One region of the Streptomyces sp. NPDC005202 genome, then DNA from elsewhere that is predicted to be linked to it. Evidence: riboswitches for the same ligand, from Rfam matches in the RefSeq annotation. Region 1 holds a riboswitch; each other region holds the start of a gene.

Region 1 (5,113 bases):
CGCAAGAGCGCGTAGCGTGGCTCGCGGCCGGGCGGGGTGCCGGCGCCCCGTGAGAGACTCGCTGCGTGATCATCGAACGCGCGTACGTCCACGTCGCCGCGTGCGACGAGGAGCTGTGGCCGTGGTCCGTGCCCTGCGTACGCACGCTGCTGGCGGACGGGCTGCGGTTCACCGCGCCGGTGACCTTTCTCGTCGGTGAGAGCGGTTCCGGCAAGTCGACCCTGGTCGAGGCCCTGGCGGAGGGGTTCGGCCTGGACCCCTGGGGCGGTTCGCACGACTGGCGTTACGCCAGTCACCGCCCCAGGTCGGTGCTGGGCGAGCGGATCCGTTTCGAGGCGGCGCCGCGCGGACGCCGCATGGTGGGCAACTGGTCGGCCCGCAAGGGCTTCTTCCTGCGCGCCGAGACGGCGTTGGACGCCCTCGGCCGGGAAGGGTTCGCGCCCGATGCCGTCAGTCACGGCGAGGGGTTTCTCGCCGCGTTCCGCAGCAAGTTCCTCCAGCCGGGGCTGTATGTGATGGACGAGCCGGAGGCGGCGCTGTCCTTCGCCTCGTGCCTGGAACTGCTCGGACACATCAACCAGTTGGTGAGGCAGGGCGGCCAGGTCATCCGTGCCACCCACTCTCCGCTGCTGACCGCGCTGCCCGGTGCGGAGATCGTCGAGGTGGGCGAGCACGGCATGCGCCGGGTGGCGTGGCACGAACTCGCCCTCGTCGACCACTGGCGCCGCTATCTGGCCGCCCCGCAGGCGTACCTGCGGCACATCCTCGACTGAGCTTCCACGCTGTGCGGCGTCACGCGGGCCGTACCGCGCTGTGGATGGCCTGTGGTCCGGCGTAGAAGATCGACTCCTCGCGTATCGACGCCCCCGGGCTCGGGGCGTGGACCATCATGCCGTTGCCGGCGTAGAGGCCGACGTGGCCGGCGTCGCCGTAGAAGAAGATCAGGTCTCCGGGCCACAACTCGGCGAGGGGGATCGGTGTTCCGGAGCCGGCCTGGTCGTACGCGGTGCGGGGCAGGACCACCCCGGCGGCCCTCCAGGCGGCCTGGGTGAGGCTGGAGCAGTCGTAGGAGTCCGGCCCGGTCGCGCCCCAGACGCACGGCCTGCCGATCTGCGCACGGGCGAAGGCGAGCGCCTTCGCGGCCTTCCTTTCGTAGGTCGAGCCCGCTGTGTCGCCGATGCCGACGGCAGCTGCGGTGCCGGTCGACGCCGGGCTGCCGAGGGACAGGGCGGTGTCGAGGGCCTGTTCCGGGCCGACGGCGGTGCCAGGTGCGAGGGCCATGCCCGCGTCGACGGGCAGGGTTACGCCGAGCCCCGCCGACTGCTGGTACTGCTGCTCCGGCCCCTGGTAGGGCGTGAGCCAGGATTCACCGGAGGTGAGCCAGGATTCCTCGGCCGGCGGGGCCTCGATCGCGGCCGGTGCCACGCTCTGCTGCGCGGCATGCTGGGACAGCAGCGCGCGGGCCTGGGTGAGTTTCCTCTGGAACTGCTCCTTGGAGGACCGCAGCGCCGGCTGCCGGGGCTGGGCGACAGGGGCCGTAACGACCCTGGCGGGCTCCGCTCGTGTCTCGAACACGGACGGCAGCGCTGCCAAGGGCCCGGCAGCCGACTCCGCCACCGGACCGGCGGTCACCGTGGTGGCGGGCCCGGCGGTCAACTCGGGTATGGGCATCGCTGTGGTGGCGGGCCCGGCGGTCAACTCGGGTATGGGCATCGCTGTGGTGGCAGGTCCGGCCGTCAACTCCAGCACGGAGGGGCCGGGCGTCGCCTCCCGTCCGCGTTCGCCGAGGCCGTCCGCCGGTCGCCTCGCCGGGCCCGCGGGCCGGGAGCGCTCCGGGCCGGGCATGCGGTCCGCCGGCAGGACGGCCGGAACGGTGGGACCCAACTGGGCACGTGCCACGTCGAACCACTGCTTGGCGACGCTCTCGAGAAGCGGATCGGTGCGCCTGGAGCCGTTGCCGGCCGCCGAGTTGAGGCGCGTGCGGCCTCCTTTGCTCATCGCGCGGGTGGCGTTGTAGTTCCCCGTGGCGGTCTCGGCCTGGTCGTAGAGGCTGCTGATCCGCTGCTGAACCTCATCGCGGCTGGGTCCGTTGTCGCCCGCGGCCGTCGTCAGGGCGGAGTTGCGCATGCCGGGAAGGCTGATGCCGCCCGGGCGCGAGGTTCGTTCCGACGCCAAGGAAGACGTACTCCTTCCGTATTCCGCCTACCGAGTTAGCTGTCGGGTTCGGGCGGACGGTCCGGAAGGTGTGCCCTACGGCCCTGCCCTGGCGGGCAGTTGGGCCGATTCACCCCAATGTCGGTCGGGTCCCCGGCTCCGGCCGCCGCAGGGGCGTGCCGGACTCGGCGGAGGTCGCACGATCCGGCGGGTTCACCGGAGGCAATCGAGCGGCCTGGACGTCAACTTAGCGAACATGTGTGCCTCGCGTGAAGGTTGAAGCGCGAAATGTCCGATACATTTATGTGACCTTTTCCTTGTGGAGAGCCGTGGCGCGGCCGGCTCGTACGTGCCGGTACTCACGCATTCCCGACCTCGGCCGCCCTTTCCCGCAGGGCACGGCAAGGGGCCCGCGCACCGGCTGAAACCGGTACGCGGGCCCTGCGACGTCGAGCCGAGCCTGCCCTGTCCGGCCCGCTCGCGCCGCGCGGAAAGCGGCTCTGCCGAGGCCCCCGCCGAGGATCCGACTCCGGCGGGGTTTCAGGGCCCACCCGCTCGGGCGGGCCTTTCATCCTTCGGGGTGGCGAAGAGACCCGGCGAGGGCCGGTGGGCCCCAGGCCGGGGCCGATCGGCCCTGCGTCAGCCGGGCTTGTGCCCCCACTGCGGACCGACCAGGTCCCATTCCCTGCCCCAGGCGTCGATGCGCCGCCGGGTGAGCCAGTACCGTGCCACGGCCCCGGTGCCGAAGGCCGCACCGGCGAGAGCCAGCGCTGCCGCGCCCCCGAAGAAGCCCGCCTCGACCGGCGCCTCGGTGCGGCTGCGGGGCTCGGTGGTCAGGCCGCCCCGGGCATCCGTCCAGACCGTGATCCTGGTTCCGGCGGTCCGCCCGGTGTGCACCATGGTCGTGCCCGTGCGGAAGGAGCCGTCGGGTGGCGTCCAGCGGACCTTCGCCATGATCCGGTCGCCGCTGGTGCCCGGCGAGTTCCGCGGCGGTCCGCGGTACGTCCGTGAGCAGCACGGCGCCTACCGGTTGACGTTCGGCGCGCTGGCGCGTGTACGCCGCGTCGGTCGCGCGGGCGGTCACCAGGCCCACGATCGCGCCGCCCACCACGACGACCAGCCACACGGCCAGCACGATCCACGCCTCGACGACGTCGTCGTGCCGGCGAAGCGGTTGCTCCGCCACCGCCACAGCAGGGTCCTCGTACTCCTGGGCCTTGTGTCCGGGCCTTGTGTCGGCACGCCTGTCACCGGGCATGGGTCCGCACCTCCTTTTCGCCGTCACATACAGCAAGGTGACAGGTGGAGGCGGGCCGTGGCTTGGGCCGGGCGGACGGCATCACAGGGCCGTTCGGGGCCCACTCCTGCGGCCGCGCCCGCCCCGCGTCGGGACGCCGGGCGCGCGCGGGGTGGGGCCGCTCGCCGCCAAGAAGGGGGGCCCGTTCTCCGGCCGGGTGGGGGGCCGTTCTCCCGCGGGGGCCATTCTCCGGCCGGGAATGGGGACGCTCTCCGGCGGTGGAGGGACCGATGGCCCCTCACCCCCGGCCGGCGTCCGCCCGACGATGGAGCGATAACGCTGAACCAGGCGAAAGACGGACTGGCCATGTACCCCAACGACGGTTTCCGCGAACTCGACCGGCAGGAGTGCCTGCGTCTGCTGGCAAAGGTGCCTGTCGGCCGTATCGTCCACACGCGCCAGGCCCTGCCCGCGGTGCTGCCGGTCAACTTCTGTCTCGACGGCGACGGCGCGGTGCTGCTGCGCACCTCGGCCGCCTCGGAACTGGCACGCGCGGTCGCCGGGTCGGTGGTCGCCTTCGAGGCGGACGAGGTCGACGCCGCCAGGAGCTCCGGCTGGAGCGTCGTCGTCACCGGCCGGGCCACCGTGGTGACCGACCCCGCCGAGCAGGAGCGGCTGGCCCGGATCGGCCCGCGCTCCTGGGTGCCGTCGCCCGAGGAGGTCTTCGTCCGTATCCACCCGGAGCTGGTCACCGGGCGCGAGCTGGTCGGCGGGCAGACGCTCTACGGGGTGGACATCGCTCCGTGAGCGGGGCCCTGTCGCCCTCACGAGGGCGCCGCGGCCCTGGGGCGTGGCCCGATCGGCCCTGTTGGGTAGCCGGCGGGTCGGCCGAGGGTGGGGTGATGCGCACCGGCACGCACCACACCCCGACCGCTGTCCCGACCCGGAAAGGAACCCCGGTGTCCGTCGACACGCAGCAGGCGCCCGCCGGGCTCACCGACGACGAGCTCACCCTCCTGGACGCCCACTGGCGCGCCGCGAACTACCTCTCCGTCGGCCAGATCTACCTCATGGCCACCCCCTGCTGACCGAACCGCTCCGCCCGGAGCACGTCAAGCCGCGGCTGCTCGGCCACTGGGGGACGTCACCCGGCCTCAACCACCTGGTCCACACCCATCTCAACCGCGTCATCGAGGCCCGCGACCTGGACGCCCTGTGCATCTGGGGCCCCGGCCACTGCGGACCCGCCGTCCTGGCCAACTCGTGGCTCGAGGGCTCCTGCACCGAGACCTACCCGACATCATGCGGGACGCGGCCTGCATGGCACGCTCTTCAAGCAGTTCTCCTTCCCCGGCGGGGTGCCGAGCCGCGTGGCCCCCGAGACACCCGGCTCGATCCACGAGGGCGGTGAGCTCGGCTACTCGCTCTCGCACGCCTACGGCGCCGCCCTCGACAACCCCGGACTGCTGGTCGCGTGCGTGATCGGCGACGGTGAGGCGGAGACCGGGCCGCTGGCCGCGTCCTGGCACTCCCACAAGTGCCTCGACCCGGTCCACGACGGAGCCGTCCTGCCGATCCTGCACCTCAACGGCTACAAAATCGCCAACCCGACGGTGCTCGCCCGGTTCCCCGAAGCCGAACTCGACGAGCTCCTGAAGGGCTACGGCCACGACCCGATCCACGTCACCGGCGACGACCCGATGGCCGTGCACCGCGCGATTG
Region 2 (5,113 bases), on a different contig from region 1:
CGCTTCTGGGTGTACCCGGCGTCCGTGAACACCTTGATCATCTTGGTGTTGGCGGGCAGCACCTCGGCGGTGAAGCGCCGGATGCCGCGCTCGCGCGCGACGGCCGCGATGTGCTCCAGGAGAGCGGAGGCGACCCCGCGCCCCTGATGCGCGTCCTGCACCAGGAAGGCGACCTCGGCCTCGTCGGCGGGCGCGGAGGCGGCCATGCCGTCGGCACCGATGCGGTCGTAGCGTACGGTGGCGATGAACTCGCCGCCGACCGTGGCGGCGAGTCCCACCCGGTCCACAAAGTCGTGGTGCGTGAAGCGGTGGACGTCCTTCGCGGACAGGCGCGGGTAGGGCGCGAAGAAGCGGTAGTACTTCGACTCGTCCGAGACCTGCTCGTAGAAGCTGACCAGGCGGCCGGCATCGTCAATGGTGATGGGCCGGATCCGCGCGGTGCCGCCGTCGCGCAGCACCACGTCGGCCTCCCAGTGGGCGGGGTACTCGTGCCGGTCCGACGGGGTCTGCATGGGCCCCAGAGTAAGGCTCGCGTCCGACAACGGCGCGAGGCAGTCTGTGGAGGACGAAAGTCGGACCGAGGCCGCGGTCCGGCGACACCCCAGGGGCGGGACGAAGGACCGCTCCGGGCATGCTTCACGATGTGGGAAACTGGTCTAGACAACCCTGATACCTGAAGGGCACCATCACATGGCTGAGCGCCGCGTCAACGTCGGCTGGGCCGAGGGCCTCCACGCCCGCCCCGCCTCCATCTTCGTCCGGGCCGCCACGGCCGCAGGCATCCCCCTGACGATCGCCAAGGCCGGCGGCACCCCCGTCAACGCGGCCTCCATGCTGGCCGTCCTCGGCCTCGGCGCCCAGGGCGGCGAGGAGGTCGTCCTGGCGTCCGACGCCGAGGGCGCGGACGCTGCCCTCGACCGGCTGGCCAAGCTGGTCTCCGAGGGTCTCGAGGAGCTTCCCGAGACGGTCTGATCCATGCGGGGAAGCCGCGTCGCCCTTTCCGGGCGGCGCGGTTTCGCCGTTTTCGGGCGGCGCGGCTTCGCCGTTTTCGCACCCGATTCCGGTGGATTTACCGCGGGCACATTCCGGACGCTCACCGCGGGCACACGAATAGCGCGCCGCCATAAATTCCCGGCCCGCGCGAAAAAGGGCAACGGAAATACACCTCCGCCGAATATCCCTTCTTTGTATACGTCGCGCGTGTTAATGCTGCAGGCCCGACATGTTTACGGGATGTTGCGAAGTTCTCACACGGCCTGCGCGGTCCGCGCCGCCGGGGAAACGCAGCCGGTGCGCGGCACTCGCGCGCTCGGTGTGCAGTGCGGTGATGGCCCGCGCGCGCTCGCTGTCGCCGCGCGCGACGGCGTCCACGATGGCCCCGTGCTCGGCCCAGGACTCCACGGGGTTGGCCGACGCCTCCACCGCGTACATCCAGGCGATCTTGTGCCGCAACTGGGTCAGCATCGAGGTCAGCGCATGGCTGCCGGAGGCCTGGGCGAGCGTCTCGTGGAACCAGCCCCCCAGGGAGCGCAGGTCCTCGCTGCTACCCCGCCTGGCCCGCTCCTGGCCCAGCCGGACCAGGCCGCGCAGCACCTTCAAATGGGCCTCCGTGCGCCGCTGGGCGGCGCGGGAGGCGCCGAGCGGCTCCAGGAGCAGGCGCATCTCCAGCAGGTCGGCCGCCTCCTGCTCGGTCGGCTCGGCGACACACGCGCCCGCGTGCCGCCGGGTCACCACGAAACCCTCGGCCTCCAGGGTGCGCAGGGCCTCACGCACGGGGACACGCGAGACGCCGTAGCGGCGCGCGAGGACTTCCTCGGTGAGCCGGCTGCCGCGCTCGTGGACACCGGCGACGATGTCGTCCCGGATCGCCGTGCACACCGAGTGCGCCGGAATACGCATGACCGACCTCCGCCTTAATCCCCGTGAAACGTCGACGATGGACGCGTGTTCCGTGACTCTATTGCAATGAGCCGGAATTTCCGATGGCGGGCCGGAATCCATGGAGTTTTTTTGGACAGTCGGGCGTCCGAAACACCGAAAGCCCCGGCTCGGGGAGCCGGGGCTTCGGGACGTCTGCGGCGCCGATGCGTCAGACGTTCACGCCGTGCTTGCGGAGGTAGGCCACGGGGTCGACGTCGGAGCCGTAGTCCGGGGTCGTCCGGGCCTCGAAGTGGAGGTGCGGTCCGGTGACGTTGCCGGTCGCTCCGGAGAGGCCGATCTGCTGACCCGCAATGACCCTCTGGCCCACCGAGACGCCGATGGACGACAGGTGACCGTACTGGGTGTACATGCCGTCGGCCATCTTGATCACGATCTGGTTGCCGTACGCGCCGCCCCAGCCGGTCTCGACGACGGTGCCGACGCCGACGGCGTGGACGGCGGTGCCGCTGGCGGCATGGAAGTCGATGCCGGTGTGGGCGCCGGAGGACCACAGGGAGCCGCCGGCCTTGTAGCCGGTGGAGACGTAGGAGTTGACGATCGGCGGGACGAAGGCGTTGAGGCGCTTGCGCTCGGCCTCGCGGGCGGCGCGTGCCTTGGCCTCGCGCTCCTTCTTCGCCTGCTCGGCGGCCTTCTTGCGCGCGGCCTCCTCGGCCTTCTTCTGCTCGGCCGCCTGCTTCTGGGCGACGGCCTGGGCGTCGATCTTCGCGGCGACGGAGTCGCCGATCGTGACGACCGGCGTGAGGCCGGTGTCCTCGGGAGCAGGAGCCTCGGCGGCGAGCGCCGGGGCGGCGGCAACGGTGCCGATGACGCCGGTGGTGGTCAGGGCCGCGACGCCCGCCGCGCGGGCGGTGGTGTGGCGCATCCGGCTCGGACGACGGTGCTTCCCGGCGGCGCGCGTGAATGCCATGTGGTGGCTGGTCCTTTCCTTCCCTCTCGCCTACCGGGTTAGCTGACGGGTTCGGAGCAGGAAGGTCTCCTACGGACCCCCTCGCGGCACGCGCGGGCGTCCGATTCACCCCAGGGACTGATGATGGGTCCCCGGCTCCCCTGGCTCGCGCCGTACGGGGACTCGGCGATGGCTGTCCGGTGCCGCGGGTGCGGCGCACTGCCTGACGGACAGCCGGACCGACGCTAAACGGGGCGTCTTTCAATTCCCAAACGGAACAGGGGTTTTGTAGCGCACGCCACAGGGCAGACGGGAAGCCTCTCCTCAATTCGGACATCACGCGGACATCAGGGAGCCCTGGTGACACTTCGGTCACCAGGGCTCCTCCGCGCGCGTGCCGTTCGCCGGCCGGTACGACCGTGCGCCGAGCGTCTCTACTCGGCCGCGACGACGGCGACTTGGCCGATGCCGAGGGCCTCGACCGGCTCCTTGATCTGCGCCGCGTCCCCGACGAGCACCGTCACCAGACGGTCCACCGGGAAGGCGTTGACGACCGCCGCGGTGGCCTCCACCGTGCCGGTCGCGGCGAGCTGCTGGTACAGCCTCGCCTGGTAGTCGTCGGGCAGGTGCTGCTCGACCTGGTCGGCCAGCGTGCTCGCCACGGCCGCCGCCGTCTCGAACTTGAGCGGCGCCACGCCGACGAGGTTCTGCACGGCCACGTCGCGCTCGGCGTCGGTGAGGCCCTCCGCGGCGAGCTTGCGGAGCACTGTGAAGAGGTCCTCCAGGGCCGGCCCGGTGTTCGGGGTGTCTACTGAGCCGCTGATCGCGAGCATCGCGGCACCCGAGCCGTCGGGGGCGGAGCGCAGCACCTGGCCGAACGCCCGCACGCCGTAGGTGTAGCCCTTCTCCTCGCGCAGGACGCGGTCCAGGCGGGAGGTGAGGGTGCCACCGAGGCAGTAGGTGCCGAGCACCTGGGCGGGCCACACGCGGTCGTGCCGGTCGGGGCCGATGCGGCCGATGAGCAGCTGGGTCTGGACGGCGCCGGGACGGTCCACGATCACCACGCGACCGGTGTCGTCGGCGGTCACCGGCGGCACGGGCCGCGGCTTCACCGAGGGGCCGGTCCAGGAGCCCAGGGTCTGGCCGAGCAGGGCGTCGAGGTCGATGCCGGTGAGGTCGCCGACGACCACGGCGGTGGCCGTGGCCGGGCGGACGTGCCGGTCGTAGAAGGCGCGGACGGCCGCCGCGTCGATGCTGCGGACCGTCTCCTCGGTGCCCTGGCGCGGGCGCGACATGCGCGAGGTCGCCGGGAACAGCTCCTTGGAGAGCTCCTTGGCGGCGCGACGGGAGGGGTTGGCCATCTCGTGCGGGATCTCGTCGAGCCGATTGCGCACCAGCCGCTCGACCTCGCTGTCGGCGAACGCCGGCGCCCTGAGGGCATCGGACACCAGACCGAGCGCCTTGGGCAGGCGCGAGGCCGGGACCTCCAGGCTCAGGCGGACGCCGGGGTGGTCGGCGTGCGAGTCGAGCGTGGCGCCCGCGCGCTCCAGCTCGGCGGCGAACTCCTCGGCCGAGTGCTTGTCCGTGCCTTCGGAGAAGGCGCGCGCCATGATCGTGGCGACGCCGTCGAGGCCGGCCGGCTCGGCGTCGAGGGGTGCGTCCAGCAGCACCTCGACGGCGACGACCTGCTGGCCGGGGCGGTGGCAGTGCAGCACCGTCAGGCCGTTGTCGAGCGTCCCGCGCTCGGGCGCCGGGAACGCCCACGGCTTGGCCTCGCCCGCCTGGGGCCGGGGGTGGAACTCCATCGTGGCGAGCTCGGTCACTTCGCCGCCTCCTCGGTGTCGTCGGTGGCCGCGGCTACGGCGGCGTCGGTGTCGTCGGCCTCGCCGGCGACGGGCTCGTAGACGAGCACCGCGCGGTTGTCGGGGCGCAGGCGGGCCTTGGCGACCTCCTGGACCTCCTCCGGCGTCACCTCCAGGACGCGCTGGACGGCGGTCAGGGCGAGCTGCGGGTCGCCGAACAGGACGGCGTACCGGCACAGTTCGTCGGCGCGGCCCGCGACCGTGCCGAGCCGGTCCAGCCACTCGCGCTCCAACTGGGCCTGGGCGCGCTCCATCTCCTCGGCCGTCGGGCCCTTCTCGGCGAACCGGGCGAGCTCCTCGTCGATGGCGGCCTCGATGACCGGGACCTCGACGTCGCCGGAGGTCTTCACGTCCAGCCAGCCCAGGGAGGGCGCCCCGGCCAGCCGCAGCAGGCCGAACCCGGCGGCGACGGCCGTGCGGTCGC
Region 3 (5,113 bases), on a different contig from region 1:
CTCCTCGATGCGCAGCAGCTGGTTGTACTTGGCGACGCGCTCGGAACGGGCCGGGGCGCCGGTCTTGATCTGGCCGCAGTTGGTGGCGACGGCCAGGTCGGCGATGGTGACGTCCTCGGTCTCGCCGGAGCGGTGGGACATCATGCACTTGAAGCCGTTGCGCTGGGCCAGCTCGACGGCGTCCAGGGTCTCGGTCAGGGAGCCGATCTGGTTGACCTTGACCAGCAGGGCGTTGGCGGCGCCCTCCTCGATGCCGCGGGCCAGGCGCTCCGGGTTGGTGACGAACAGGTCGTCGCCGACCAGCTGGACCTTGTCGCCGAGCTTGTCGGTGATGACCTTCCAGCCGGCCCAGTCGTCCTCGAACAGCGGGTCCTCGATGGAGACCAGCGGGTAGGCGGCGACGAGCTCCTCGTAGTACTCCGTCATCTCCGCGGCGGAGCGCTCCTTGCCCTCGAAGAGGTACTTGCCGTCCTTGTAGAACTCGGAGGCGGCGACGTCGAGGGCGAGGGCGATCTGCTGGCCGGGGGCGTAGCCGGCCTCCTTGATGGCCTCCAGGATGAGGTCGAGGGCCTCGCGGTTGGAGCCGAGGTTCGGGGCGAAGCCGCCCTCGTCACCGAGGCCGGTGGACAGGCCCTTGCCCTTCAGGACCTTCTTCAGGGTGTGGTAGACCTCGGCACCCCAGCGCAGCGCCTCGGAGAAGGACTCCGCGCCGATCGGGGCGATCATGAACTCCTGGATGTCCACGTTGGAGTCGGCGTGCGAGCCGCCGTTGAGGATGTTCATCATCGGCACCGGCAGCAGGTGCGCGTTCGGGCCGCCCAGGTAGCGGAAGAGGGGGAGGTCGCTGGCCTCGGAGGCGGCGTGGGCGACGGCGAGGGAGACGCCGAGGATGGCGTTGGCGCCGAGGGAGCCCTTGTTGTCGGTGGCGTCCAGGTCGAACATCGCCTGGTCGATCAGGCGCTGCTCGGTGGCGTCGTAGCCGACCAGCTCCGGGCCGATCTGCTCGATGACGGCCAGGACGGCCTTCTCGACGCCCTTGCCCTGGTAGCGGTTGGGGTCGCCGTCGCGGAGCTCGATGGCCTCGAAGGCGCCGGTGGAAGCGCCGGACGGGACGGCGGCACGACCCGTGCTGCCGTCGTCGAGGCCGACCTCGACCTCGACCGTGGGGTTGCCTCGGGAGTCCAGGATTTCCCGGGCTACGACGACGTCGATGGACGGCACGAGCATCTCCTTCTTGGATGTGACGCTGGAAGTGCGGGGCTGGTGTGCCTTGCGACTAGAGCCTAACCGCCCGGAGCCATCGGCCAGCCGACCGACCGTCCCGTGGACAGGGTGACCGTACACTTTGTTTCCACACGAAACAAAGGGGCCTGGAGAAGCCGGGATGAAGACCGGGAGAAGAAAAGCCCCGCCCCGGTGCGTACGGGGGAACACGCACCGGGGCGGGGAGCCCGTCGGGGACGGGCGGCGAGCCCCACGTGACCTCCACTGTGCGACCTCCACTGTGGAGGCCACGCGCACGAGGGACCTGTGGCTCGGCTACCGGCCGGCTGTCACTTCAGGTGCAGCTGGCCGACCGGCTGTCACTTCAGGTGCAGCTGGCCGACCGGCTGTCACTTCAGGTGCAGCTGCTGGCCCGGGTAGATGAGGTTGGCGTCCTCGACGATGTCCTTGTTCAGTTCGAACAGCTTCTGCCAGCCACCCTGGACGCGGTGCTTCTCGGCGATCGAGCTGAGGGTGTCGCCCGCGACCACCTTGTACTCGCCGTCGCCCTTCTTGACCTTCTTGCCGGTCGGGGTGGTGACGGTCTTCTTGGCGGCCGGACGCTGCGCGGAGCGGTTGGCGGCCTGCTGCTCGGTGGAGCGGGTGGTGGTGCTGCTCTTCGTGGAGCTGCCGGAGCCGTTGCTCGACGAGGAGCCCGTGCTGCCGGTGTAGGCGGCGCTGGACAGGCCCTTGCCGCAGACCGGCCAGGCGCCCTTGCCCTGGCCCGCGAGGACCTTCTCGGCGATGGCTATCTGCTGCGCCTTGGTGGCCAGGTCGGCACGCGGGGCGTAGGCGGTGCCGCCGTAGGCGGCCCAGGTGGAGTTGGTGAACTGCAGACCGCCGTAGAAGCCGTTGCCGGTGTTGATGGACCAGTTGCCGCCGGACTCGCACTGGGCGACCGCGTCCCACTCGGAAGCGGTGGCGGCGGAGGCGTTGCCGGCCGCCATCAGCGGGGCGGCGACGGCGGCACCGGTGACACCGGCGAGCGCGATGGCACGGGTTGCCTTGGACGGACGACGGTGCTTGCCCTTGCCGGAAAACAGCATGGATGGATCCCCTCACCGACGCCTGCGAGGTGAGCTGTCGGGTTCGGGCCGGTTGAGTTGCCCGGCCGCGCCCCTTGCGAGGCACGGCTTCACCCCCAGCCGCTCCGGTCAACTGCCCGGCGCGGCACTTACCTTGGGTCCCCCGCTCCTGCCTACGGCGCTTGACGCGACGACTGTTCCCGGGCAGCCGCTGGCAGGATTCGGCGTTGCGGCAGCCGGGGCTCGCGATGGCGAGCGGTCATGACCGTAGACACGCGATCCGCCGAATTTCAAAGACGATCAGGGCTTCTGAGACTCATCCCACACTTTCATTGCACCGGACATTCGGCGCGAAGTATGACGTGAACTCCCGCTACTTTTGGGCCGTTTCGGCAGGAACTTCAAGGGTCTGACCGGCAACGAGGTGGTCCGGGTCGGCGCCGATCTCGTCCTTGTTCGCGGCATAGAGCGCGCGCCACCCGCCCGGGAGGTCAAGGGAGTCGGCGATGGACGCGAGGGATTCGCCGGAGCGGACGGTGTACGAGTCGTCGACGGTGGCGCGTGCACCGCTGTCGCCGCGTGAGGCGTGACGACCAGAGGCGGCGGCCGTACGGTTGTCGGCCGGATCCTCGGCGGCACTGTCGCCACGGTGGCGGCCGGTACCGAGCGCCCCGGTGTCGACCAGGGCCGAAGAGCCGCCGGTCTGCCCGGAGTTGTCCGAGTCGCCGAACTCGGGAGCCGCCGTGGGTGAGCTGCCGAAGCCCCGCGAGTCGCTCGCATCGGATTCAGTGGATGTGTCGGACTTGGGGGAGTTGTCCACCTTGGTAGGCGAAGAAGGTGAAGAGGAAGGCTTCGTAGCGGATTCGACCGACGAGCCGGAGGGGCCCGTCGACGAGTCGGACAGACCATGGTCGGTCGACTCGGACGAGTCGGAGGATCCGGACGAGTCGGAAGCCGAGGACGAGCCGCTCCCCACGCCGGTGTCGATGTTCGCCTCACCGGAGTCCTTGGTGAGACCGGAGAGCAGCCCGCAGGTGGGCCAGGCACCGGGGCCCCGGTCGGCGAGGATCTTCTCGGCGACCGCTATCTGCTGGGACCGGCTGGCCTGGTCGGCGCTCGGGGCGTAGGCGAGGCCGCCGTACTTCTCCCAGTCGTCCTGGGTCAACTGCAGGCCGCCGTAGTAGCCGTTGCCGTTGTCGGCGCTCCAGGAGCCGCCGCTCTCGCACTCGGCCACCTTGTCCCACGTGGTGCCGTCGGCCGCGCTCGCGCCGGTGGCGCCGAGGAGCGGGATGGCGATGGCGGAACCGGTCACTCCGGCCGCAACAAGGAGAGCCGGAGCCTGACGGGGGCGACGGTGACGACCGTTCCCGGAGAGCATGCGGAAACCTTTCGTGCGACAGCAGTGACCGGCGCGGCGGATGCTGCTCGGCGCCGCGCTGATGCGTGAACGTATCGGGTGACGATCACTTGTCACAAGTTAATGCCGCGCAGATCACGTGAAGATCACATAGTTGAACGTGTGTCATCTTTGCCCTCGTCAGCGGGCCGGTGCAGGGCCCTTTTCGCCCCGTGTCCGACTTACCGGACCGGCGTGAAGCGGACGGGCAGTGTCCGCAGTCCGCGCATGATGAGCCCGCCACGCCAGCGCAAGTCGGCCGGATCGGCGTCGAGTTGGAGATCGGGGAGCCGGGTGAGGAGGGTGGCGAGCGCGGTCTGGCCCTCCAGCCGGGCGAGCGGGGCGCCGAGGCAGTAGTGGATGCCGTGGCCGTACCCGAGGTGCTGGTTGTCACGTCGGCCGAGGTCGAGAACGTCGGGGTCGGCGAACCGCGCCGGATCCCGGTCGGCGGCGGCGAGGACGACGAGGACCGGGTCGCCGGGTGCGATGTCCTGCCCGCCGATGGTGAGCGGCCGGGTGGCGAACCGCCAGGTGGCGAGCTCCACGGGACCGTCGTAGCGCAGGAGTTCCTCGACGCCGGTCTCCAGCAGGCCGCTTTCGCCGCTCTCCAGGGACTTCTGGAGCCGGTCCCGCTGCTCGGGGTGGGTGAGGAGGGCGTACGTGCCGTTGCCGATGAGGTTGACGGTGGTCTCGAAGCCGGCGAAGAGGAGGATGAAGGCCATGGCGGCGGCCTCGTTCTCGGTGAGGTGCTCGCCGTGGTCGGAGGCGCGGATGAGGCCGGAGATGAGGTCCTCGGCCGGGCCGGGCTCGGCCGGGAGCGCCGCGCGCTTGCGGTGGATCAGGTCGGCGAGATAGCCGCGCATCTTCTTCACCGACCGCGCGACACCGCCGCGCGGCCCTCCCCCGTGCCGGATCATCATGCCCGCCCAGTCCCGGAAGTCGTCCTGGTCCTCGCGCGGGACGCCGAGCATGTCGCAGATGGCGTAGATGGGCAGGGGGAAGGCGAACTCGTGGATGAGGTCGGCCGTGCCCCGGTCCGCGAACCGGTCAATGAGGTCGTCGGCCAGCTCCTGCACCCGGGGCGCGAACTCGGCGACGCGGCGGGGCGTGAACGCCTTGCTGACCAGCCGGCGCAGCCGGGTGTGGTCCGGCGGGTCGATGTTGAGCAGGTGCGTCATCAGCTCGGCCTTGCGCTCGCCGGGGATACCGGTCTTGCCCTTGGCGTGCGCGGGCTCGTCGTGGTGCGCCGGGTTCTTGCTCAGCCGCTGGTCGGCCAGGGCCTGCTTGGCGTCGGCGTACCGCGTGACCAGCCAGGCCTCGACCCCACTGGGCAGCCGCGTGCGGTGCACGGGGGCGTGCTCGCGCAGCCAGGCGTACGCCGGGTACGGGTCGGCGGCGAACTCCCAGGTGAAGAGGTCGGGGGCGGGGC

What was found. A riboswitch is a leader RNA that binds a small molecule or an ion and turns the genes downstream of it on or off. The one in region 1 is predicted to bind cyclic di-AMP.
Region 2: linked by a shared signal. The riboswitch ahead of ABZV31_RS30765 (M23 family metallopeptidase) and the one ahead of ABZV31_RS26495 (NlpC/P60 family protein) in region 1 are both predicted to bind cyclic di-AMP.
Region 3: linked by a shared signal. The riboswitch ahead of ABZV31_RS23405 (transglycosylase family protein) and the one ahead of ABZV31_RS26495 (NlpC/P60 family protein) in region 1 are both predicted to bind cyclic di-AMP.

Annotation. Positions count from the first base shown of each region.
Region 1 is NZ_JBEXHW010000022.1:76,852-81,964, forward strand. It holds gene ABZV31_RS26485 (SAM-dependent methyltransferase) at 1-15, shown strand, start outside; gene ABZV31_RS26490 (ABC transporter) at 66-773, shown strand; gene ABZV31_RS26495 (NlpC/P60 family protein) at 793-2,175, opposite strand; cyclic di-AMP (ydaO/yuaA leader) riboswitch at 2,184-2,355, opposite strand; gene ABZV31_RS26500 (hypothetical protein) at 2,794-3,108, opposite strand; gene ABZV31_RS26505 (pyridoxamine 5'-phosphate oxidase family protein) at 3,758-4,198, shown strand; partial or broken gene ABZV31_RS26510 (phosphoketolase family protein) at 4,351-5,113, shown strand, end outside.
Region 2 is NZ_JBEXHW010000031.1:37,692-42,804, forward strand. It holds gene ABZV31_RS30750 (GNAT family N-acetyltransferase) at 1-512, opposite strand, end outside; gene ABZV31_RS30755 (HPr family phosphocarrier protein) at 691-972, shown strand; gene ABZV31_RS30760 (GntR family transcriptional regulator) at 1,204-1,899, opposite strand; gene ABZV31_RS30765 (M23 family metallopeptidase) at 2,090-2,848, opposite strand; cyclic di-AMP (ydaO/yuaA leader) riboswitch at 2,861-3,026, opposite strand; gene ABZV31_RS30770 (pitrilysin family protein) at 3,262-4,650, opposite strand; gene ABZV31_RS30775 (pitrilysin family protein) at 4,647-5,113, opposite strand, start outside.
Region 3 is NZ_JBEXHW010000017.1:70,028-75,140, reverse strand. It holds gene eno (phosphopyruvate hydratase) at 1-1,227, opposite strand, end outside; gene ABZV31_RS23405 (transglycosylase family protein) at 1,614-2,309, opposite strand; cyclic di-AMP (ydaO/yuaA leader) riboswitch at 2,314-2,479, opposite strand; gene ABZV31_RS23400 (transglycosylase family protein) at 2,662-3,666, opposite strand; gene ABZV31_RS23395 (cytochrome P450) at 3,867-5,113, opposite strand, start outside.